DNA from 3 places in the Clostridium fermenticellae genome. Region 1 is predicted to be linked to each of the others. Evidence: riboswitches for the same ligand, from Rfam matches in the RefSeq annotation. Region 1 holds a riboswitch; each other region holds the start of a gene.
What was found. Region 1 has a riboswitch for S-adenosylmethionine ahead of D4Z93_RS06340 (methionine ABC transporter ATP-binding protein). Riboswitches for the same ligand answer to the same signal wherever they lie in the genome.
Positions count from the first base shown of each region.

Region 1 (5,320 bases):
TATATAAGGCTTATCTTTGTCTTCTTTTCTAACTGCAAGAATATTTACATAAGATGAAGTTTTATCTTCAGTATATATAGAATTTTTAGTAGGATTTAAATTTGCCTGAAGAGCATAATTTGTATTTATAACAGATGCATCTACATCATTAAGCGCTCTTGGAAGCTGCGGAGCATCTAATTCCTTTATCTGTATATTCTTCTTATTCTCAGTTATATCTATTTTAGTAACAGTATCATTACCCTTAAGTTTTATTAACCCGGCTTTTTGTAATAATTTAAGAGCCCTTGCTTCATTAGTTGGATCATTTGGTACTGCGATTACCGCACCATTTCTTAATTCATCAAGCTTTTTTACTTTTTTTGAGTAAACTGCCATAGGTGCTATAAAAACTTTTGCAGTATAAGTTAAATCAGTATGTTTTTGTTTGTTGAAATTTTCAAGATAAGGTATGTGCTGATACAAATTTGCATCGATCTCCTTATTTGCAAGTGCAGTATTTGGAGTTACATAATCTGTGAATTCCTTTATCTGCAGTTTATATCCTTTCTTTGCTAATATTGGTTCTATCTTTTTTAGAACCTCTGTTGCTGGTACTGGTGTATCACCGACAATTATTGTTTTTTTGTCATCAGATGCAGTTGACTTTGAACTGCTGCTTGAGCTGCAGCCAACAACACTAATTAATAATGATGCTGTTAACACAAGTGCACCAATCTTTTGAAATTTTTTCATTTTTATCTTCCCCCTTAAATGTCTATTTTATTAAGTATCTATACAACAAATTTCCTATTCCCTGAAGAATTTCTACTAATACTATAAGTATTACTACTGTATACATCATTACATCCGTTTGGAATCTATAATATCCATATTTTATGGCCACATCTCCAAGGCCGCCTCCACCTATAGCACCAGCCATAGCTGAACAACCTATAACACTTATTATAGTGAGCGTTATGCCAAGTACAATTGATGGAAGAGACTCCTTGATCATAACCTTAAATACAATTTGAAGATCACTTGCCCCAAATGATTTTGCAGCTTCTATCACTCCTGGATCTACTTCCTTAAGTGATGACTCTATTACTCTAGTTGCAAAAGGTGCTGCTGCTATTGTCATTGGTACTATAGCGGCAGTTGTTCCAATAGTTGTACCTACAATAACTTTTGTGAAAGGCAATATAGCAACCATTAATATAATAAATGGAAATGATCTTAAAATATTAACTATAACTCCTAAAATCTTATTTACTGCTTTATTAGGCCTTAATCCTCTTTCATCAGTTATTATAAGTACAATAGATGGAATAAATGCAATTAATACTGCTATTATTGTAGATACAAATACCATATATAATGTTTCGCCAAAGGCCGGTAATAATACTTGATTAATTAAATCCATTTTGTTCTACCTCCCATTTTATATTTTTTGATGATAAGAATTCACATATCTTATCTTTATATTCTTCTTCAAAATTTATTACGAGACTTCCAAGTACATCATTTCTGAATTTTTCAAGTTTTCCCCAGACTATTGAAATATCTATATCAAGTTCTCTTGCCATAGATGTTATTATACTTCTCTTACTGATCTCTTTAGGAAAGAATATTCTTATATTAACTCCTGTTTCAGGGAGAATTTTATCTTCACCTAATAAGTTCTTTAAATTGCTATTTGGCTTTAAGAATAATTCTTCTACATTTCCCACATCTTTTATTTGCCCATTTTCCATAATTGCAACCCTCTGGCAAATTTCTTTAATTACTTCCATTTGATGAGTTACTATTACTATTGTTATGTTTAATTTATCATTTATCTGTTTTAAAAGCTGAAGTATCGACTTTGTGATTTTGGGATCTAATGCTGATGTTGCTTCATCACACAATAAAACTTCAGGATCTAGGGATAATGCCCTTGCTATTGCAACTCTCTGTTTTTGTCCTCCACTTAAATTTCTAGGCTTACTTTTTGCCTTATCCTCAAGTCCAACAATTTCTAATAACTTAAAAACCTTTCTATCTATTTCTTTTTTGTTATATCCCCATACCTCCATTGGAAGTGCTACATTCTCATATACTGTCTTTCTATTTAGCAAGTTGAAATTTTGAAATATCATTCCAAGCTTTTTTCTAAACTCTCTTATTTCTTTTGATCCCATATCTTTTATTTCTTTATCATTTATCATTACACTTCCATTATCATAGTTTTCAAGTCCATTCAAGCACCTCAAAAGTGTAGATTTACCAGCACCACTTTGTCCTATTATTCCAAATATTTCTCCTTTATTTACATGCAAACTTATATCTTTCAGAACTTGATTTTTCCCGAAACTTTTATTTACACCATTTATTTCTATCATTAAAATGCCCCCTAGATTAATTATTTAAAAATACCTTATATAAAAATGCAAAATTAAAAGCTGAAGAAATATCTCCAGCTTAAATAAACCTAATATTTCTCATCTCTCAGCTACAAATGTAGCCGCAGGAGTTGGCACCATTATACTATAAAATATAATACTGGTTGCCGGGTTTCATAGGGCCAGTCCCTCCACCGCTCTTGATAAGTGAATTTCAATATTAACTTGTTTTGTTATGAATACTATTATAGTTACACATTAGAATATTGTCAACAGTTTTTTTACAAAAAATTTGCTCAAATTAACCACTTGAGATGTATGCATTATCCATGAGTTACATATATTGCGTATAAACATTTGTTATTATGACAATAATTACATTAAAAGTGTAAGGAGGTGAAATATGTGAGAATTCCAAATCATATAGGCATCATACCTGATGGTAACAGGAGATGGGCAATCAGTAATGGATTAAAAAAAGAAGAAGGCTATTCAAGGGGACTTGAACCAGGTATGCAATTATTTAAAATATTTAAAGAATTAGGTGTAAAAGAACTTACTTATTACGGATTTACAGTTGACAACACTAAAAGACCTGCTGTTCAAACCAAATCATTCACTAAAGCTTGTATAGAAGCTGTAAATATGCTTTCAAAAGAAGATGCCTCATTACTTGTAATTGGTAACACCAAATCTCCTATGTTTCCAGAACAACTTCTGCCATACATAAACAGAAAAAAATTTGGGAAAGGTTCCATGAAAATAAACTTTCTAGTCAACTACGATTGGGAATGGGACTTATCAAATATTAAATTACATATAAAAGATAACACTAAAAATTTAACTAAATATTTAAAATCCGATGACATAAGCAGGGTAGATTTAATAATAAGGTGGGGAGGCAGAAGAAGGCTTAGTGGTTTCCTTCCAGTACAATCTGTATATTCAGATTTTTATGTAATTGATGATATGTGGCCAGACTTCAAACCAGATCACATATACGAAGCATTAAAATGGTATGATAATCAAGATATAACTCTAGGCGGCTAGATTTTTACAGTTAGAAATTAGTAATTTAAAGAATAAATCATAGTAGCCTTTAACATAATTTTATCATCAATCCATTTGTCCATCACACAAACTGCTATTGGATTTCCACCAAATACTTTGTTATAGGGTTTGTAATTCCAATCTTAACTTATGCGCAGGCCGGGATTTCTAAAATTTAGACACATTAAAAAATTTTGTAGTAAGTATTAGCGAGGCGTTCTTAAAAGTCTTAGTGGATTTTATATATTTGAGCAAAGCGAGTTTATAAAATCTACTTAAACTTTTATGAACGCAAGCTTAGACTTACTAAAAATTTTTTAGGTGACGAATTTTGGGAATGTCAGCTGGAGTATAATTTAAGCTTGGAATTACAAACCCTATAATACAAACAATCTTAATACATAAACTTCATAAGGAGATTTATCATTTAATACTAAAAACTTTATATAACTTTTACCTTATTAACTAGATTACCTATTTTTTCAATATAGCAATCTATTATATCTCCATCTTTGAGCAATTTTACTGGTTCAAAACCCATTCCAACTCCGCTTGGTGTACCTGTAGATATTATATCTCCTGCTTTTAAAGTAACTCCTTTTGATAAATCACTTACTATATATGGTATATCAAATATCATATTTTTAGTATTTGAATTTTGTCTCACTTGTCCATTAATAGTACATTTTATATTTAATTCTACCGGGAATTTAATTTCATCCTTATACACAATATATGGTCCCATGGGACAAAATGTATCAAGGCTCTTTCCTTTAAACCACTGTTTATGGGTTCCCTGAAGATCCCTAGCCGACACATCATTTAATATTGTATATCCAAAAATATAATCTTCTACTTCTTCTCTTTTTATGTTACTTCCATCTTTTCCAATTATAATTGCTAGTTCCGCCTCATAGTCAACTTGATTTGTTACATCATAAGAAAACTTGATTTCATCATCATATCCTATTGCAGGTGATGCAATTTTAGTAAAGTAAATTGGAGCATCTGGAATAAAAGTATCTGTTATCTTTGTCATTCTTATTTCCTTTGCATGTTCCTCATAATTTTTACCAAGGCACATGATATTCCTTTTAGGATATGGTATTGGAGGAGCAATTTTAACTTCTGTCAAATTAAGTCCTTTAAAATTTTTATTAGAAATTATTTCTTCAATCTTCTTAATCCTTTCATCTGTACAACCTTCTATAAATTCAAGCATATTCAATGGACAGGTTTCCTTTATAAATTCAAACACATCATCCAATGATATAATTTTATTTTCTAAAACTACACCAAGTTTTTCTTTTCCCTGATAAAGATAATTTACAAATTTCATATTCTACAATCCTCTCCTATACATAAAATTTTATATACACTAACTTGTTAATTATTAATATTATAAAATTTATTACACTTATTCTCAAGCAAACATATTATAATCATAAGGAGTGATATGTATGTATTATAATGGATCAGAAAATAACTATAGAAATTTAGTAACTGGTGTAAATTCTCGTATTATGACCAAAGATGGCAGGTTTGTAAAATCCATAAATTTTGATAATGCAGCCACTACCCCTCCTTTTTCTTCTGTAATGCAAGAAATAATAAACTTTTCAAAATACTATTCTTCTATTCATAGGGGAACCGGATTCAAATCCGAATTTTCCTCGAAAATCTATGAAGATTCGCGAAAAGCCGTATGCAATTTTGTCCATTGTGATTATAATCAAAATACTGTCATATATGTTAAAAATACTACTGAAGCCATAAATAAGCTATCTTATCTTCTATACAATAAAAATAAGGATTTAGTAGTTATATCAACAAGAATGGAACATCATTCAAATGATCTACCATGGAGAAACAAATTTAAAACTGATTATATAGAGGTTGATAATTTA
Region 1 covers NZ_CP032416.1:1,313,354-1,318,673, reverse strand. The annotation lists gene D4Z93_RS06350 (MetQ/NlpA family ABC transporter substrate-binding protein) at 1-735, opposite strand, end outside; gene D4Z93_RS06345 (methionine ABC transporter permease) at 758-1,405, opposite strand; gene D4Z93_RS06340 (methionine ABC transporter ATP-binding protein) at 1,392-2,363, opposite strand; SAM riboswitch class I at 2,460-2,573, opposite strand; gene D4Z93_RS06335 (undecaprenyl diphosphate synthase family protein) at 2,769-3,413, shown strand; gene D4Z93_RS06330 (fumarylacetoacetate hydrolase family protein) at 3,856-4,752, opposite strand; gene D4Z93_RS06325 (aminotransferase class V-fold PLP-dependent enzyme) at 4,874-5,320, shown strand, end outside.

Region 2 (5,320 bases), 1.1 Mb from region 1:
GGATGAATAGGATAATCACGAGCTTGAATTTCTCCCATGCTTGATTCATCACCAAGGCATGCATCAATACCTATTATGTTATTGTAGGGATGAAGGGATTTGATTTTACTAAGCTTTTTTTGAATGTTTAGAGCATGTATAGGTTTTTCAATGGTACCATATACAGGTAAAGGGAAAGAACTAAATTTTAATAATGTGCCGACTAGTGGACCTAAGCAGTCGCCTATACATTTATCAGTTCCAACACATACTATTATTGAATTTTTGTTTATATAATCTTTTAGAAAGTCGGCTATTTTGTAATAACATAATGGATTTTTGTAACTAGATCTCACTTCATTCACAAACATACCTCCTGATAGATAATTCATCACTTATTTATATGATTTTAACAGTTTAAATATTATAAATATTGAATAAAAAATATTTATATGACGATAATGTGTAAATGACACGGAGGGATTAATATGAATAAAAAGATATTATCATTGATTATAATTTTGTGTACTATAATATCTGTGTTTATAATAAGACATACACCAAAGATAGATATCAATAATAATTTTATAAGTAATAGAATTAAAGTATTTTATTATAATCATCACAAACAGAAAGATGATGAAGGTAATAAAATGCAAAAATATTCATACCTCTTTACGGATACATCTTTTTTAAAAATGGGTGATGATTTTAAAAAAGGTAAATTGGATGAATTAGGACAAAAACTTGAAAGTGATAAGAAGGAGTTTTTTAAAGAGAATACTAAGAATATCAATATAGCAAATTTGTCAGATGTAAGTGACCTTTCAGCAAATCAGTTATCAAATAATAATGAGAGCAGTAAGTCTATTTCACATTCAAAGGTACAACAGAAATTAACTAATATTGACAAAGAAAAATTGCTTGCAATATCCGATAAATTATCAGCAATTGACTATGAGAAAGCCAGGAAATTGATTAATAGTAGTAAAATTAGTGATAATATAGAAGCTGTAAAATTATTAAAACAAAGATTATCTGATAGCGATTATGAGGAAATTAAGAATATATATGAAAAATTAAATATGTAATTTGAGGTACATATATGCAATATAGAGTAAATTAACGTAAGGTAGAGAAATTATAATATATTATCAAATAAATAGGACAATACACAGTTGAATTTGAAATCACAACAGAGTATACTGTTTGTTGTTGACGTTAGTGAAATTGAATAGTTTAAATGGTTTATATGCTGGCATAGCTCAGTTGGTAGAGCAACTGACTTGTAATCAGTAGGTCGAGGGTTCGAAGCCTTCTGCCAGCACCATATGTGGAGGAATTCCCGAGCGGCCAAAGGGGGCAGACTGTAAATCTGTTGTCATTCGACTTCGATGGTTCGAATCCATCTTCCTCCACCATAGAACTAGGGCGCATAGCTCAGCTGGGAGAGCATCTGCCTTACAAGCAGAGGGTCACAGGTTCGAGCCCTGTTGTGCCCACCACTATTGTTTTTATTAAAGAATAGTACAAAAAGATATTGTATTGTTAATTATGGAGGAATTCCCGAGCGGCCAAAGGGGGCAGACTGTAAATCTGTTGTCATTCGACTTCGATGGTTCGAATCCATCTTCCTCCACCATAAAGACACTAAATGTGTTTTATTTTTGTATAATCATTAAATATTTAACTCTTATCAAGAGAGGCGGAGGGAAATGGCCCGATGAAACCCGGCAACCAGCGTATAGGCTAAGGTGCCAATTCCTGCAGTATTATAAATCTGCAAGATAAGAGAGTTGTTAAGTAATTTAACCTCTTCTTATTGAAGAGGTTTTTTATTTTCTATGAAATTGGAGGGATGATTTAAAATGAAAAGACTATTTACATCTGAATCAGTTACAGAAGGACATCCAGATAAAATGTGTGATCAAATTTCAGATGCTATTCTCGATGCTATATTGGAAAAGGACCCTAATGGTAGAGTTGCTTGTGAAACAGCGACAACTACGGGGATGATTTTAGTAATGGGGGAAATATCAACTGATTGTTATATAGATATTCCAAAGGTTGTAAGAAAAACTGTAAAAGAGATAGGATACACTAGGGCAAAATTTGGATTTGACTGTTCAACATGCTCTGTAATAACATCGATTGATGAACAGTCATCAGATATAGCACTTGGCGTTGATGAATCATTGGAAGCTAAAAAGGGTAAAATGGATAAAATAGAGGCTATAGGAGCTGGAGATCAGGGAATGATGTTTGGGTTTGCAACAAATGAGACTCCAGAATATATGCCAATGCCCATTTCTTTGGCTCATAAGCTTTCAAGAAAGTTAGCTGAAGTTAGAAAAAATGGTATTTTAAATTATTTGCGACCAGATGGAAAAACACAGGTTACTGTTGAATATGATGATGATAAGCCTGTTAGAATAGATACAATAGTTGTATCAGCTCAACATGATCCTGATGTTTCACATGATCAGATAGAAAAAGATATTATAGAGAAAGTTATAAAGCCTGTTATATCACCTGAATTTTTAGATTGCAATACTAAGTATTTTATAAATCCAACTGGAAGATTTGTAGTTGGGGGTCCGCAGGGTGATTCAGGACTTACAGGTAGAAAGATAATAGTTGATACTTATGGTGGATATGGAAGACACGGCGGTGGTGCTTTTTCAGGAAAGGATCCAACTAAAGTCGATAGATCAGCTGCTTATGCAGCTAGATGGGTAGCTAAAAACTTGGTTGCTGCCGGAGTTGCTGATAAGCTGGAAATACAGCTTGCATATGCAATAGGAGTTGCACAGCCAGTTTCCATAACTGTTGATACATTTGGTACATCAAAAATACCAGAAGATAAAATTGTTGATATAGTTGAAAAGGTATTTGATTTGAGACCTGCAGCTATAATAAAAGAATTAAATTTGAGAAGACCTATATATAAACAAGTTGCTGCTTATGGTCATTTTGGAAGAACTGATATAGATTTACCTTGGGAAAAGTTAGATAAAGTTGCCCAGATAAGAAGATATATCTAATATAATTTTTGAGTTTGAAGAGGATTTAGTCTGATAGAAAATCTATTAGGCTAAATCCTTTAATAATATATATTATATTTACATAATTTAATGATATAATTATTGATAAATAAATAATACATTTAGGAGAGATTGTATGCAGGAGTTACAAGGTAATATTGACAGCATACTTTTTCAAAGTAACAAAGATGGATATGTAGTTGCAAAATTTAAAGAAAAAGTTAAATGTCGATGTATCACAATAGTTGGATATATACCATATATTACAGAGGGTGAGAGTTTAAAACTAAATGGAGAATGGATTACTCATCCGCACTTTGGAAGGCAGTTTAAAGTTGAGACATGTGAACAAATTGTCCCGGATTCTAAACTTGGTATTGAAAGATATCTTTCATCTGGGGTTATATCAGGTATAGGCCCGGTAACGGCAAGAAAGATTGTTGAAAAGTTCGGAGAAAACACTTTAGAAGTTTTGGATAGTGATATAGGAAAACTTCGCGAAATAGAAGGGATAGGAGAGAAGAAAATACAATTAATATGCAATTCCTATTCTAAACAAAATGAAATTAGAAATCTTATAATTTTTTTCCAAAATTATGGGATCAAGGTCAATCAGTGTGTCAAAATACACAAACAATTTGGAAATGATTCTATACGAATAGTCAAGGGAAATCCATATATTTTAACTGAAAAGATACCAGGGATAGGATTTAAAACAGCTGATAAAATAGCAAGAAGTACCGGGATACAATTAAATTCTCCTTTTAGAATACAAAGTGGTGTAAATTATATAATTAATAATTTTTGCGGATTGGGTAATACTTATATGCCCTTTGATCAACTTGTCAATAAGTCTATAGAATTTTTGGGGGTATCGAGAAAAGAAATTGAGGAAAATATCTACGAGAATTCAGCAAATGGAAAGATAAAATTGGAAGATGCTAATGGGAGAATATGTGCATTCACTCTTCCATATTATTATTGTGAAATGAATGTTACGAGAAAAATACTTTCTTTAGTATTGACTAAATATGAGGATATCAAGATTGATGTAAATGTTGAAATAGAAAAGTTTGAGAGAGATCATGGCGTTGAATTTGCAAGTTCTCAAAAAGAAGCTATAAATGGTGCTTTTAAAAATGGAGTAGAGATAATTACAGGTGGACCAGGCACGGGAAAAACAACCATTATAAATGCGATAGCTCAGATATTTGAAGAAATTAATTATAAAGTATTTATGGCTGCTCCAACTGGAAGAGCTGCGAAAAGGATGAGTGAAGCGACAGGAAGAGAAGCTAAGACAATTCATAGATTACTTGAGATGGGAATAAATGAAAATCAAGACGATGCATTATATTCGCGTGGTGAAGGAACACCTTTAGAATGTGATGTTTTAATAATAGATGAAGCTTCAATGATAGATATAATACTTATGAGCAATCTTCTGAAGGCAATTTCAATAGGCACAAGATTAATAATAGTTGGAGACGCAGATCAGCTTCCATCAGTTGGACCGGGTAATGTTCTTAGAGATTTAATAGAAAGTAAATGTGTAAAAATTGTAAGACTTAAAGAAATATTTAGACAGTCACGTGAAAGCTTAATAGTTGTGAATGCACATAAGATTAATAATGGAGAGATGCCTTTACTAAATAAAAAAGATAAGGACTTTTATTTTATAAGATGCAGTGAACCGGAGAACATATTAAATACATTGATACAACTTGTGGATAAAAGGCTTCCCAATTTTAATAAGACATGGGATAAAATGAAACATATTCAAGTACTGTCCCCTATGAGAAAGGGAATTCTTGGAGTAAATAATTTGAATTTAAAACTTCAGGAAATACTTAATGCAAAAAGTAAAATGAAGAAAGAAAAAGAATTTAGAGACATTACATTTAGAGTAGGTGACAAGGTTATGCAGATAAAAAATAACTACTCATTAAAGTGGACCAGGGTATCAGGAAATGGCGAACATGAAGGAGTGGGGGTATTCAATGGAGATGTTGGTTATATAGATGATATAGATGATGATAAAAATACTATATCTGTGATATTCGATAATGAAAAAAGAGTGATATATGATAATCTATGCTTTGATGAACTTGAACTTGCATATGCTATGACTATACACAAAAGTCAGGGAAGTGAATTTCCAGTTGGTATTATGCCTGTATTTATGGGGCCTCCCTTACTTATGAATAGAAATCTATTGTATACGGCTATAACTAGGGCAAAACAAATGGTGGTACTAGTTGGAAATTTAAGGGCTTTGAAATTCATGATAAGCAATG
Region 2 covers NZ_CP032416.1:205,867-211,186, forward strand. The annotation lists gene yyaC (spore protease YyaC) at 1-344, opposite strand, end outside; gene D4Z93_RS01000 (hypothetical protein) at 468-1,070, shown strand; tRNA gene D4Z93_RS01005 (tRNA-Thr) at 1,234-1,309, shown strand; tRNA gene D4Z93_RS01010 (tRNA-Tyr) at 1,315-1,400, shown strand; tRNA gene D4Z93_RS01015 (tRNA-Val) at 1,409-1,484, shown strand; tRNA gene D4Z93_RS01020 (tRNA-Tyr) at 1,536-1,621, shown strand; SAM riboswitch class I at 1,670-1,773, shown strand; gene metK (methionine adenosyltransferase) at 1,848-3,023, shown strand; gene recD2 (SF1B family DNA helicase RecD2) at 3,160-5,320, shown strand, end outside.
Region 2: it holds a riboswitch for S-adenosylmethionine, as region 1 does, so the genes downstream of both, metK (methionine adenosyltransferase) here and D4Z93_RS06340 (methionine ABC transporter ATP-binding protein) in region 1, are expected to answer to the same signal.

Region 3 (5,320 bases), 490 kb from region 1:
ATTTAAATTATTAGCCAAAATACTGTTAAAATAAGTGTTTTTCGATAAATTACTTTTATTTATTTAATAATACTGCCAATTTAAAAATATAAAAACGAGATCATATAGTTATGGAAACTATATGATATAATGTAAATAATAAATGGAGTGGAGATAAATGGGAGATATTAAAAAAAACGTGCTTGAAAGTATAGAAGAGTTAAATTTGAATCAAGAAATAGAATTATCCGATATACCAAAATTAGATTTATATATGGATCAAGTAATAACTTTATTTGAGACTAGTTTAAGCGGAACTAAACGTAGTGAAGAAGATAAGCTTTTAACTAAAACGATGATCAATAATTATACCAAGGATAAAATACTTATGCCTATTAAAAATAAAAAGTATTCAAGAAATCATATAATAATGATGATATTTTTATATAATTTAAAGCAGATTTTATCTATAAATGATATAAAACTTTTGTTAAATAAAATAGTAGTAAATTCAAAAGAAGAGGAGAATATGAAGTTAGATTCCCTATATCAGGTATTTTTGAACATAAAAAAAGCAGATGAGGTTAGCCTTAAAGAAGAAATTGAAAACAAGGTAAATTCAATTTTGAAGGAATCAGAAAAACTCGACAGGTCAGATGATTATGAAAAGTTACTACTTGTAGTTTTAACACTTATAAATAATGCCAATATGCAGAGGAGAACAGCAGAAAAGATAATAGACAAATACTTCAAATAGTTATCAAAATTCAGTACTATAAATACTTTTAATAATTCTAAACCCAAAATTATAAAAAAGTATTTATAGTATCAAAAGTTGTATATCTAATCAAAGTATAAGTCAGGTTGCAGGTTAGAAACTCTATATATCATAGAAGAGTGGATTTTCTGATCCTGGCTTTATATACTAAAGTCTTAAGTCTTTTTATAGCCTCTTTTAAAGTATCATCTTTTTTTGCAAAATGGAAACGAATAAGATAATTTATATCCTCTTTAAAAAAACTAGATCCTGGTACCGGAGCAACTCCAATTTCTTTTATCATCCATTCGGAAAATTCAAGATCTGTTTCATTTTTTCTTTTCAAATCTGATATATCTACAAGTACATAATATGCACCTTGTGGTTTTATATACTTTAAGCCAGCTTCATCAAGTCCTTTAAGGAATAGATCTCTTTTTCCAGTATAAAGTTTGGTTAAATCTTCATAGTAACTGTCAGGTAAATTTAATCCAGCTACAATAGCCTCTTGAAGCGGTGCAGCGGCCCCTACAGTTAAGAAGTCATGTACTTTTCTAGCATTTTCAATTATATTGGCTGGTGCAATTATATAGCCAAGCCTCCAGCCAGTTATTGAATAAGTCTTTGAAAGTGAACTACAAGATAGAGTTCTCTTATACATATTAGGCAGGGAAGCAAAATATATATGCTTATATGGAGGCATTACTATGTGTTCATATACTTCATCTGTTATAACAAAAGTATCATATTCTTCAGCAAGATTTGCTATAAATTCGAGTTCCTCTAGGCTGAATACTTTTCCAATAGGATTTGAAGGATTGCATAAAATTAAAGTTTTTGGTTTTTGTTTAAAAGCATTTATTAATTCCTCCTTATTATATTTAAAAGCAGGAGGATAAAGTGGTACATAAATTGGTTCCGCATTACAGAGTATTGAATCCGATGCATAATTTTCATAAAAAGGTGAAAATACAATTACCTTGTCACCTGGATTACAAACAGTCATCATAGCTACCATCATTGCTTCTGTACTTCCACAAGTTACAACAATATCGGTGTTAGGATTTATATCAAGATTCATGAATTTTGATTGTTTTTTTGCAAGTGCTTCACGAAATTTCTGTGAGCCCCATGTAATCTCATATTGATGAGGACCTTCTTTTGTTACTTCTTTTAATCTGTCAGTTATTACAGAAGGAGGATCAAAATCAGGAAAACCTTGTGATAGATTTATTGCATTATATTGGTTTGCTATTCGAGTCATTTTTCTTATAACAGAGTCTGTAAAAAGGTTTAATTTTGTACTAAGTTGAGGCATATTATCCCGTCCTTTCAAAATATTAAAATAAAAAAACCTCTTAATAAAAGAGGTTTTAAAAACAATATTGCTGTGACCTCTCTTATCTATCAGCTCCTTGCTGCAGGAATTGGCACCAATATATCGCAAATGAGCGATACTGGTTGCCGGGCTTCATAGGGCCAGTCCCTCTGCCTCTCTTGATAAGAGTTCTTATTTAATTTAGGTAATATTATAGTTGATAAATAATATTTAGTCAAATTTATTTTCTTATAAAAAATTACATTTAAATGAAGGAAATTGATTAAATGTATAGAATAAGTTATTAATACAATTAAAGGAAGTGAAATTAAACGTATAGAATAAGTTATTAATACGATGTATGGGGGATGAATAAAATGGAAAAAAAGTCACCGAATACGGATGATTTAAAACACACAAAAAGAAGAAATTATGAAAAAAATAAAATAACAAGGCTTCAAAATATAATAAAAAAACAAAATGAAGTCATAAAGGAAACTTTAAACCATGATAAAATTAGAATTGAATTTTTCGCCAATCTGTCACATGAATTTAGGACACCTCTTAATTTAATATTTAATTCTCTGCAGTTATGTAATGTTATTATAAAAAGAGATAATTTAGATGAAAGTAAAAAACTAACTACATATATAAATATAATAAATCAAAATTGTTATAGACTTATAAGACTCACCAATAATATGATTGATATGACAAAGATAGATGCAGGATTTTCTGAACTTAATCTGGATAATTTTAATATAATTAATATAGTTGAAAATATAACATTATCAGTAGTGGAATATGTAAGAAATAAAGGAATAAATTTGACATTTGATACAAATGTAGAAGAAAAAATTATGGCATGTGATGCCGATAAAATAGAAAGAATAATATTAAATCTTATTTCAAATGCCATAAAATTCACTGAACAAGGAGGATATTTATACGTTACAGTAACAGATATGGGAAGGAATGTTAAAATATCTGTAAAAGATACAGGTACAGGTATTCCAAAAGAAAAATTAAATGGCATATTTAAAAGATTTGTTCAGGCAGGAAAACCATGCAAAAGTGATCAGGCAGGTAGTGGCATAGGATTATGTCTTGTGAAATCGTTTGTTGAAATGCATGGTGGAACTATAGATGTTAAAAGTCGTCTTGGGTGTGGAACAGAATTTATTATAGATTTACCAGTAAAGACTATTGAAAATAAAAAGACGGTTCATGATACTCAATTTAATTATGATGATAAAATAGATCGTATAAACATTGAGTTTTCAGATATTTATGTGTAGGTATCATATTTGAAACGTATTTTATAATCTTGAAAATATAAATTGTAAAATGTATAATGATACTAGAAAATAGTAATTGATTTTTGTAAAATGTTTAGAATTTAAGGGTAGGAATATTATGTAACTATCCTTATTTTTATTATAGAAGGTTGTGAAAGGAAATTTTAATATGGGAAAAACATTAGTTTTGGCAGAGAAACCGTCAGTTGGAAGAGAAATAGCAAGAGTATTAAAGTGTAGTAAAAAGGGAAATGGCTTTTTGGAAGGAGAAAAATATATAGTAACATGGGCACTCGGGCATCTTGTTACACTGGCAGATCCAGAAACCTATGATGATAAATACAAAACCTGGAGAATGGAAGATTTGCCGATGCTTCCAAAACATTTAAAACTTGTAGTTATAAAACAGACTGGCAAGCAATTTAATACAGTTAAAACTCAATTAAATAGAAAAGATGTAAATGGGGTAATTATAGCAACAGACGCCGGAAGAGAAGGTGAGCTCGTTGCAAGATGGATACTTGAGAAAGTAAAGGTTAATAAAAATGTAAAAAGGCTTTGGATATCATCTCAAACGGATAAAGCAATAAAAGAGGGATTTAGCAATTTAAAACCGGCATCGAAATATGATAATTTATATAGAGCGGCTGAGTCAAGAGCTGAGGCAGATTGGTTTGTAGGACTTAATGTTACAAGAGCGCTTACCTGCAAACATAATGCACAGTTATCAGCAGGAAGAGTTCAGACACCAACACTTGCTATGATTGTTCATAGAGAGGAGGAAATTAAAAATTTTAAACCTAAAAATTATTATAGTATAACTGGAAATACTAATAATGGATATACACTTCAGTGGCAAAATTCTAATGGGAATTTGAGCATCTTTGATGAAAAAATTGCTGAAAAAATTGTATCAAAAGTAAATTCTCAAACGGGAAGAGTAGTTGAAGTCACACAAAGCAATAAAAAGAAGTATTCTCAAGCTTTGTATGATTTAACCGAACTTCAAAGGGATTGTAATAGAATTTTTGGCTTTTCTGCAAAAGAAACTCTTTCTATAATGCAGAGATTGTATGAAAATTATAAAGTACTCACATATCCTAGAACAGATTCAAGATATATTTCTTCTGACATAGTTCCTACTATTAGGGATAGATTAAGAGCTGTATCAGTTGGAAACTACAGCAAGTTTACCATGAAAATAATGGGGAATAAAATAAATGCAAGTAAAAGATTTGTCGATGACAGCAAGGTTTCGGATCATCATGCAATAATTCCAACTGAGGAGATGATTAATCTCTCAAAGTTAAGTTATGAGGAAAAGAAAGTGTATGATCTGGTAGTCAAGAGATTTTTAAGTGTTATGCTTCCTCCATTTGAATATGTTCAAACTACTATAAAGATTGAGGTTAATGGAGAAGTTTTTACAGCAAGAGGTAAGATAATTAAGTCACATGGTTGGAAGGCAGTATACGGTAAAGAGGATGATTTTGAGGATAATGAGAATGTTGATTATGAAGAATTAAAGGATCAGGTTTTACCGGAAGTGAGCAAAGGAGATACTATAAGGCTTGTTAACGCTAAAATCCATAAAGGACAGACAAAGCCGCCTGCAAGATTCAATGAAGGAACGCTTCTCTCTGCAATGGAAAATCCTCAGAGATATATAAACATGAATAAAGAATATGCAAAGACTTTAGGTGAAACCGGCGGACTTGGAACAGTTGCTACAAGAGCAGATATAATTGAAAAGTTATTTAATACCTTCTATGTAGAAAAGAATGGAAAAGAAATAATTCCGACTTCTAAAGGAAAACAGCTTGTGGAATTGGTACCAGATGACTTAAAATCACCCCTTCTTACTGCTAAATGGGAAACAGAACTTGATTTAATAAGTAAAGGAAAGTTAAATGATAGAAAATTTATAGACGGAATGAGAGATTATTCATCAAAATTAGTTGCGGATGT
Region 3 covers NZ_CP032416.1:1,803,447-1,808,766, reverse strand. The annotation lists gene D4Z93_RS08390 (DUF1836 domain-containing protein) at 158-736, shown strand; gene D4Z93_RS08385 (pyridoxal phosphate-dependent aminotransferase) at 867-2,054, opposite strand; SAM riboswitch class I at 2,134-2,243, opposite strand; gene D4Z93_RS08380 (sensor histidine kinase) at 2,432-3,352, shown strand; gene D4Z93_RS08375 (DNA topoisomerase III) at 3,522-5,320, shown strand, end outside.
Region 3: it holds a riboswitch for S-adenosylmethionine, as region 1 does, so the genes downstream of both, D4Z93_RS08385 (pyridoxal phosphate-dependent aminotransferase) here and D4Z93_RS06340 (methionine ABC transporter ATP-binding protein) in region 1, are expected to answer to the same signal.